DNA from 4 places in the Aminobacter sp. BE322 genome. Region 3 is predicted to be linked to each of the others. Evidence: riboswitches for the same ligand, from Rfam matches in the RefSeq annotation. Region 3 holds a riboswitch; each other region holds the start of a gene.
What was found. A riboswitch is a leader RNA that binds a small molecule or an ion and turns the genes downstream of it on or off. The one in region 3 is predicted to bind cobalamin.
Positions count from the first base shown of each region.

Region 1: linked by a shared signal. The riboswitch ahead of bluB (5,6-dimethylbenzimidazole synthase) and the one ahead of J2X50_RS04115 (ABC transporter ATP-binding protein) in region 3 are both predicted to bind cobalamin.
Region 2: linked by a shared signal. The riboswitch ahead of J2X50_RS01860 (CbtB domain-containing protein) and the one ahead of J2X50_RS04115 (ABC transporter ATP-binding protein) in region 3 are both predicted to bind cobalamin.
Region 4: linked by a shared signal. The riboswitch ahead of J2X50_RS02030 (DUF1636 family protein) and the one ahead of J2X50_RS04115 (ABC transporter ATP-binding protein) in region 3 are both predicted to bind cobalamin.

Region 1 covers NZ_JBNPXB010000002.1:212,985-215,176, reverse strand. Annotated here, with positions in the region: gene galU (UTP--glucose-1-phosphate uridylyltransferase GalU) at 1-789, shown strand, start outside; cobalamin riboswitch at 859-1,041, shown strand; gene bluB (5,6-dimethylbenzimidazole synthase) at 1,089-1,820, shown strand; gene J2X50_RS05085 (outer membrane beta-barrel protein) at 1,817-2,192, opposite strand, start outside.
Region 2 covers NZ_JBNPXB010000001.1:380,075-382,266, forward strand. Annotated here, with positions in the region: gene J2X50_RS01855 (CbtA family protein) at 1-651, opposite strand, end outside; gene J2X50_RS01860 (CbtB domain-containing protein) at 667-846, opposite strand; cobalamin riboswitch at 883-1,076, opposite strand; gene J2X50_RS01865 (gamma-glutamylcyclotransferase) at 1,144-1,818, opposite strand; gene J2X50_RS01870 (hypothetical protein) at 1,783-2,142, shown strand.
Region 3 covers NZ_JBNPXB010000002.1:11,578-13,769, forward strand. Annotated here, with positions in the region: gene J2X50_RS04110 (MFS transporter) at 1-785, shown strand, start outside; cobalamin riboswitch at 819-1,029, shown strand; gene J2X50_RS04115 (ABC transporter ATP-binding protein) at 1,131-1,946, shown strand; gene J2X50_RS04120 (ABC transporter substrate-binding protein) at 1,970-2,192, shown strand, end outside.
Region 4 covers NZ_JBNPXB010000001.1:414,407-416,598, forward strand. Annotated here, with positions in the region: gene J2X50_RS02025 (winged helix-turn-helix domain-containing protein) at 1-625, shown strand, start outside; cobalamin riboswitch at 621-823, shown strand; gene J2X50_RS02030 (DUF1636 family protein) at 862-1,296, shown strand; gene cobW (cobalamin biosynthesis protein CobW) at 1,293-2,192, shown strand, end outside.

The sequences.
Region 1 (2,192 bases), 200 kb from region 3:
GACAAGCCGGTGATCCAGTACGTCGTCGACGAGGCGCGCGAAGCAGGCATCGAGCACTTCATCTTCGTCACCGGCCGCAACAAGGCGGTCATCGAGGACCACTTCGACGTCCAGTTCGAGCTCTACGACACGCTTGCCCAGCGCGGAAAGGGCGAACAGCTCGAAAGGCTGCAGCGCCTGCAGCCGGCGCCGGGCCAGACCTCGTTCACCCGCCAGCAGGTGCCGCTCGGCCTCGGCCACGCGGTCTGGTGCGCGCGCGAACTCGTCGGCAACGAGCCGTTCGCGCTGCTTCTGCCCGACATGATCATGCAGTCCGAGAAGAGCTGCATGCGCGAGATGGTCGAGCTCTACAACGAGACCGGCAACAACATCATCGCCGTGCAGGAATGCGATCCCGCCGAGGCGCACAAATACGGCATCGTCGGCAAGGGCGATACCGTCCATACCGGCTTCCGCATCGACGGCATGGTGGAGAAGCCCAAGCCCGGCACGGCGCCGTCGAACCTGTTCATCAACGGCCGCTACATCCTGCAGCCGGAGATCTTCGGCATCCTCGCCAACCAGGAGCGCGGCGCCGGCGACGAGATCCAGCTCACCGACGCGATGCTCAAGCTCGAGAAGCAGCAGGCCTTCTACGGCTATCACTACCGCGGCCGCACCTTCGACTGCGGTTCGCCGGAGGGTTTCGTCGAGGCCAACGTCGCCTTCGCGCTGTCGCGCGCCGATATCAACGAGCGCATGGCTGGCGTCATCGAAAGCCTGCTCGGCGAGATGAAGCCGGGTCGCTGACCTTCCCATGAATGTCGCCCGCGCGTCAGATTTGGGCGCGCGGCGCGGTGGTTTTCGGCCTCAGGGCCGTGTAGACATGTGCTGCCAGGTGCCCGCAGCGATGCGGGAGAATCGGGAACACGGTGCAAATCCGTGGCGTGCCCAACGCTGTGAGAGGGACCGCATCGGCAAAAGCCACTGTCCGCAGGACGGGAAGGCGCCGGAGGCGGGTTGAACTCGAGCCAGAAGACCGGCCCGGCAGAAATCGTCCACCGCATGGTCAGGCGGCGGAAACCGATATGCTCGCCAGGGGACACGCGATGCCGGCCGACCATACCCATGCCATTACGGGCTGTTTCGATGCGGCGGCGCAGCATGCCGTGTACCGCGCCATCTTCACGCGCCGCGACGTGCGCAGCCATTTCCTGCCCGATCCGATCGACGATGCCCAGCTGGCGCGCCTGCTGATGGCGGCACATCACGCGCCCTCGGTCGGCTTCATGCAGCCGTGGAACTTCATCGTCATCCGCGATCCTGGCCGCAGGGAGCAGGTGCGCGAGCTCTTCCTCGCCGCGCGCGGGCAGGAACTGCCGCACATCGCCGAGGAGCGGCAGGCGCTCTACCGCAAGCTCAAGCTCGAAGGCATCGCGGAGACGCCGCTCAACCTGGTCGTGACCTGCGACCGCAGCCGGTCGCAGCACTCGCCGCTCGGTCGCTGGCACAACCCCGAGATGGACCTCTACAGCACGGTCTGCGCGGTGCAGAACTTCTGGCTGGCGGCCCGTGCCGAGGGCATCGGCGTCGGATGGGTCAGCATCCTCGACCGCGAGGCGCTGAAAAGGCTGCTCGGCATTCCCGAACACGTCACGCCGGTGGCCTATCTGTGCGTCGGCCGCGTGTCGGAGTTCGCCGCGCGGCCGGACCTGGAGCGGCATGGTTGGGCAAGCCGCCTGCCGCTCGCCGATCTCATCATGAGCGAGGTCTATTCCGGCCCGGGCGAGGAGGTGCTGAAGGCCGCCATTTCGACGATGTCGGCCACCGGGAAGACCTAGCGCTGTACCCTCAGCCCGACGAACACGCTGTTGGTGCTGCTGTCGCGGCCGGCGCGCGTGCTGTCGAGCGCTTCGTGCCTCAAGCGGCCGGTCAGGCCGGCGTAGCGGTTGAGCCACCAAGTCAGCCCGGCTTCCGCGGTCAGCGTCAGCTCGCGCTCGTCCGAGCCGGCATAGTCGCGCCAGCCTGTGCCGGCCGCGGCAAACCCGGTGAGGTTGGCCCGCATCTGGCGTTCGACCGCGAGGCGCCCGGAATAGAGCACCGAGCCGCTCTGGCCCGGCGTCGTCGAGCCTTCCACCACGGTCGTGCCGGTGAGGCTGACGATGGTGCCGCGGATCGGCGACCAGCGGAGATCGGCCGCGAGCGTGGCTGCG
Region 2 (2,192 bases), on a different contig from region 3:
GACGACGAAACTGCGGTGCAGATCCGCCGGGATCGGCGTCTCGTGGCTCGCCGGCTGCGGTGCGCCCACGACATGCGGCGCGACGATCAGGGCGACGCCCAGGATGGCGAGCGGCAGCGACTTGCGGAATGCGATGAGCGCGAGGCCCGCGGCGGTGGCGAGCACCGTGAGCGTCCACCAGACCTGGCGGTCGCCGAGATCGGCGGCCGGCATTGCCGGCAGTTCCGGCGGCAATCCGAGGCCGGGCGCGAGCGTGAACACGGCGAAGCCGGCAAAGCCCCAGAACACGCCCTGGCGCCAGTTGGCGATGCCGCCGGCAAACTCGGAGGCCGCGACCAGGATCAGGGCGAAGGCCACGCCGCTCACCACGTTGGCGAGCGCCGAATAGGCGAAACGCTCGATACCGTCGGCTGGCGCCCAGGCCTCCGCCTCGGGCTCCTGCGGTGCCGCAGCTTGGGCGTCGGCGGCCGGGGCGGACATTTCGGTCCCGGCGGCCGGCGCCGCGAGATGGTCATGGCCGCCGGCGTTCTCGTAGGTTTCTGCCTTGAAGATCAGCGGATCGGTCGAATAGGTCTGAAGCGCAGCCAGGATCACGCCGGCCAATAGGCCGCTGATCGCCGCGACGAACACGACGTTGCGAAAGACAGACATGTCGGAAGGCCTTCGTCAGTGGCAGGGAAAGCCCATCGAGTGGCGGTAGTCGTGGGCGGCGTTGTGCACCACTTCCATCTGCGAGAAGCCGAGGAAACCGACGAAGAACAGGCCGAGCAGCGCCGCCATGGCAAGCTGCATGTTGCGCGACTGAGCAGAAACGCCGGCGCCGATCGCGGAAGAAACAGTCGTCATGTCGATGTCCTTTCGCCCTCCACCCGAGGGCACAGAGTTCATTTCCCGTCGCCGGCAGGTCTCCTGGCTTGCGGATCGACACCCTTCCCCGCCTTCCCGAAGCAAGCTTCAGTGGCCTTTGGGGAGAGCTAACCGCATACAGTTGCGGGGGCAGCCGCGGCTTCGGGCAAAAAACGCCCTCACCGCATTCCCTCTTGATTCCGAACGGAACCGACGATGGCGGCAATTATAGAAACAAAAGCCGGGAGCGGCAAACCAAATTCCGACGCCGGGAGGCGCGAATGCGGCGTCGGCCCACTAGGCTCTCGCCGCAATCCGCTCGGCGACCAGATGCTGCAGGCGCCACAGATGCCGGTCGTGGATTGCCCGCTGCTCGAGGTTTTTCACGACATTGTAGAGATAGTCGGCGGCCGAGCCCCAGTGTCCGCAGCTCGTGGCGATGCGCTCCACCACTTCGTCCTCGGAAATGCCGCCGGCATACGCGCGCCCCTTGCGGTTGGCGACGAAGCCGAGCGCGACGAGCGGCCCCTCCGCTGTGGCGAGCTTCAGCCAGCGCGGCTTGTAGGTCGACGGCTTCAGCGTCATCTCGCGACGGAACAGCTTGTCCAGCTGCTGGCGGCGGTCGCCATCCATGAGCCGCAGCGCCACGCCCTTGCACTGGCCGCCCCGATCCATCGCCATCATGAGCCCGGGCTGGGCTTGGGTGGCCCGCCAGCGGGTCATGTTGACGCAGAATGAACGATGCCAGCCGCGCGCCAGCGCCACCTTCTCCTCGGTGTGCTCCACCTCCGGCTTCCAGATCAGCGACCCGTAGGCGAAAAGCCACAGCGGACCGTCGTCCGGACGGCTGGCCAAGGTCTCCTCGATCATCCTTGCATAGTCGTCTTCGTCGAGATGCTGCGCGGCAGGGTCCGGCCCCTCGTCGGAGACGTCGCGATGGCAGCGCGCCACCAGTTCCTCTGTCAGCGACATGATGCGCGCCGTCATAATCACCTCTCGCTCCACCCGGTATTCAATCCCCTTCTGGAGAGAAATCACAATCGCACGACCGTGGATGTCTGGGTCGACGGCGTCGAGATGGCGGCCATTTTCGCCGTCTTACAAGTCAAAATCGAAAACGACCATGCATCTGCCGGCACCGATGTTGCGGTACCCAAGGGCTGCCCCTCGGACACCAGCCCTACGCAGGCATGGCCCCTTAATATCCGTGAAGCGATCGCGATGGCCGCGTTTGCTGCGCGGTTCGCTGAAACTCTGTGCATCGGCCGCAACTCTACTCACTACCGCCCAGTTTAAACCATTATAGTACTGCATTGGCGCAAGAACGCTCCAGACTGCAAAGTGAT
Region 3 (2,192 bases):
CGATTGCGCTGATGTTCGCCGGCCTGACGCTTGCCAATATCCTCGGCGTGCCCGGCGGCACGGCGCTCGGCGAAGCCTTCGGCTGGCGCATGACCTTCTACGCCGTCGTCGTCATCGGCCTGATCTCGGTCGCGGCGATTGCCTTTCTGGTGCCGGCGGGCGTCGCCCCTCCCGGCAAGGGCGGCGTGGCAGGCGAGGTCAAGGTGCTGGGCAAGCTGCAGGTGTGGCTCGCCATGATCATCTCGGCGCTCGCCTCGGGCAGCCTGTTTGCCGTCTTCACCTACATCAAGCCGATCCTGACCGACGTCACCGGCCTGTCGGTCGATTCCGTCACCTGGATCCTGCTTTTGTTCGGCGGCGGCATGACCATCGGCAACATCGTCGGCGGCAAGCTGGCCGACTGGAAGCTGATGCCGACGGCCATCGGCGCGCTCGTGGTGATGGCCATGATCCACGTCGCCTTCGCCGGCCTCAGCCATTCGGCACCTGCCGCAATCCTGCTCGTCTTCCTCTGGGGCGTCATCACCTTCGTCATCGTGCCGCCGATGCAGATGCGCGTCGTCGAGACCGCCTCGGAAGCACCGAACCTCGCCGCCACGCTGAACCAGGGCGCCTTCAACGCCGGCAATGCCGCCGGCGCCTGGGCGGGCGGTGCGGCGATCTCGATGGGCGTGAGTTATGCCGACCTGCCCTTCGTCGGCGCGGCGATCGCGCTTTCCGCCTTCGCCGTGGCCGTCATTTCCTTCGCGCTCGACCGGCGTGACGCAATCCAGCAGGCGGCATGACGTTTTCCCGGCTTGCCAGCGCACTGCCGTTGCGATAGCCACAGCGGCGATGGTTCCTGCTGCCTGGTTCGGGCAGCGGATTAAATGGGAACACGGTGAGACGTCGTCGACGCGAAACCGTGGCTGCCCCCGCAACTGTGAGCGGATAGCAAGCCGGAAGAATGCCACTGGCCGCAAGGCCGGGAAGGCTCCGAGGCGCCGAAACCCGCAAGCCAGGAGACCTGCCATCATCAGGTGAATTCAACCGGCCGGGGTGTGCCGCGGAGATGATGATGGTTGCGACTGCCTTTTTCGGATCGCCGATCGGATCGTTCCGCCCCCTCCGCCACGTCACGGAGACAGGGCATGCTCGATCGCGTCCACGGCCCTAGTCGCCTCGTAGGCTCCACCCCGGCATTGCTCGAACTCGACGGCCTCTCATGGGGCCCGCGCGCGTCGAAGCCGATCCTCCAGCCCGTGACCGTGCGCGTCGCACCGGCGGAGCTCTTGGCCATCGTCGGCCCCAACGGCGCCGGCAAGTCGAGCCTGCTGCGCTGCCTCTACCGCTACCACCGGCCGACCGGTGGCACGGTCAGGCTCGACGGCAAGGACATCTGGAAAATGAAGCCGCGCGACTGCGCCCGCCGCATCGCCACCGTGCTGCAGGAGCCGGCCTCGGACTTCGGCCTGACCGTGGCCGAGATCGTCGAGCTCGGCCTCACCCCGCACGCCGCCCGCGTCGGAACCGCGGCCGACGACTATCTTCGCGTCGAGGCTGCGTTGTCCCTGCTCGGCCTCACCCGCCTCGCCGCGCGCGATTTCGGCTCGCTGTCGGGCGGCGAGAAGCAGCGCGCCATGATCGCGCGCGCCCTGGTGCAGCGGCCCGACCTGTTGATCCTGGACGAGCCGACCAATCACCTCGACATCCGCCATCAGCTCGAAGTGCTCGAACTGCTTCGCAATCTCGGCTGCACCGTGGTGGTCTCGCTGCACGACCTGGCGCTCGCCTCGGCCTATGCGGACCGCGTGCTGGTCATGGACGGCGGCCGCACGGTGGCCTGCGGCAAGCCGGCCGACATCCTCACGCCCGAGCGCATCCGCGAGAACTTCGCCGTGGGCGCCACCCTCGACGATCACCCGGTCACCGGCCGCCCGCGCTTTTCCTTCCATCTCGAACGCTGAACCCGCCAAGCCGAGGAGCATCCATGCGCCTGACGATTTTTGCCGCCGCAGTCCTTGCGACCTGCACCACCGCCCTGGCGGATGACTTTCCGGTCACCGTCAGGAGCTGCAACCGCGACGTGACCTTCGCCGCCCCGCCGCAGCGCGCGGTGTCCAACGACATCAACCTGACCGAGATGATGCTGACCCTCGGCCTGGCCAACCGCATGGTCGGCTATTCCGGCATTTCCGGCTGGAACAAGATCG
Region 4 (2,192 bases), on a different contig from region 3:
TGCCCTGCCAGCCGCCGACGCGCATCGCGAACTCCTCAGGATTTCCGCCCGCGCCCACGGCGTCGCCACCGCCATCTGCCTGCGCGACTACTTTCGCCTGTCGCCGGCCGACATGAAGGACCGGCTCGAGGAATTGGTAGAGATGGGCGAACTGGTTCCGGTGCGGGTCGAAGGCTGGAACCGGCAGGCCTATCTCCACGCCGGGGCGCGTGTCCCACGCAAGATCCAGGCACGCGCCCTGCTCGCGCCCTTCGATCCGCTCGTATTCGAACGCACCCGTACCGAGAAGTTGTTCGACTTCCGCTATCGCATCGAGATCTACACCCCGGCGGACAAGCGCCAGTACGGCTACTACGTGCTGCCGTTCCTGCTCGGCGAGCGCATCGTCGCCCGCATCGACCTGAAGGCCGATCGCCCGGCGGGCGTGCTGCGCGTTCACGCGGTCTATTCGGAACCATGTGCCCCGGCCGAAACCGCAGCCGAACTCTATGAAGAACTCAAACAGATGCGCGACTGGCTCGGCCTCGAGCGCATCGAGGTGACGCCCGCCGGCGACCTAGGGCCGGCGCTGAGCGACATTGTTGGTCGCTCCGCTGCGTTGACTCCAACCCTGCCTACCGCCTAAATCGCCAGTCGACGGTCCTCCGCCCGCAAAGGCGGAGGCTAAGAGGGAATGCGGTGCGGCTTTTTCGGCCAACTCCGCGGCTGTCCCCGCAACTGTGAGCGAAGAGCCGAGCTCGAAGACCACTGGGAGATTTCCCGGGAAGGCGGGCGACGGCGACGATCCGCAAGCCAGGAGACCTGCCGTCTGAGACTGTGATCCGATCGCCTGGCGGGTGTCCCGGGCAGGGAGCCTGGATTTTGGACTTCGACGACAATTTTCCGGTCGGGACTTCGGACGCGTGCTGCGACGCAGCCGGCACGCCTGCTTGCGACGTGACCATCCTCGTCTGCTCCTCCTGCCGCGACGAGACGGGCTCTGACGCCCATCCCCGCGCCGGCGCGAAACTTGCCGAGCACGCCCGTATCGCAGCCGGCGGCGACGTCGCCGTGCGCACCGTCGAATGCCTCGGCAACTGCAAGCGCCGACTGAGCGCCGCGCTCATCCGCGACGGCGCCTGGAGCTACGTCTTCGGCGATCTCACCATCTCGTCGGGCGAAGACCTCGTCACCGGCGCAAGGCTCTTCGCCACCTCGACCGACGGCCTCATCCCCTGGCGCGGCCGTCCCGACAGCCTCAAGCGCGGCCTCGTCGCGCGCATCCCACCACTTGCTCTCATCAAGGAAGACAAATGACCGCCTCCGTCGAACGCGTTCCCTGCACCGTCGTCACCGGCTTTCTCGGCGCCGGCAAGACCACCCTGCTCCGCAACATCCTCGAGAACTCCAAGGGCAAGCGCCTCGCCATCATCGTCAACGAATTCGGCGACGTCGGCATCGACGGCGAGATCCTCAAGGGCTGCGGCATCGACGCCTGCCCGGAAGAAAACATCGTCGAGCTCGCCAACGGCTGCATCTGCTGCACGGTCGCCGACGACTTCGTGCCGGCCCTCGACCAGATTCTGTCGCGCACGCCGAAGGTCGACCACATCCTGATCGAGACCTCGGGCCTCGCTTTGCCCAAGCCCCTGGTGCAGGCCTTCCAGTGGCCGACGGTGAAGAGCCGCGTCACAGTGGATGGCGTCATCGCCGTGGTCGACGGCCCCGCACTTGCCGACGGCAATGTTGCCTCCGACATGGAGGCGCTCGCCGCCCAGCGCCTGGCCGATGATTCGCTCGACCATGACGATCCGGTCGAAGAAGTGTTCGAGGACCAGGTCGCCTGCGCCGACCTCATCATCCTGTCCAAGTCCGACCTGCTCGACGAGGCCGGCCATGCGCGTGCCAGCGCCATCGTCGGCGAGCATCTGGCACGCGCGGTCAAGATCGTGCCGTCGGCGCATGGCAAGGTCGATCCGTCGGTGCTGCTCGGCCTCGGCCTCGCCGTCGAGGACGACATCGAGAACCGCAAGACCCACCATGACGGCGCCTTCGACCACGAGCACGACGACTTCGACACCTTCGTCATCGAGATCCCCTCGATCGCCAGCCCGGAAGAACTCGCCAAGCGCGTCGCCACCGCCGCGGAGGAAGAAAACGTGCTGCGTGTAAAAGGCTTCGTCGACGTCGGCGGCAAGCCGATGCGCCTGCTC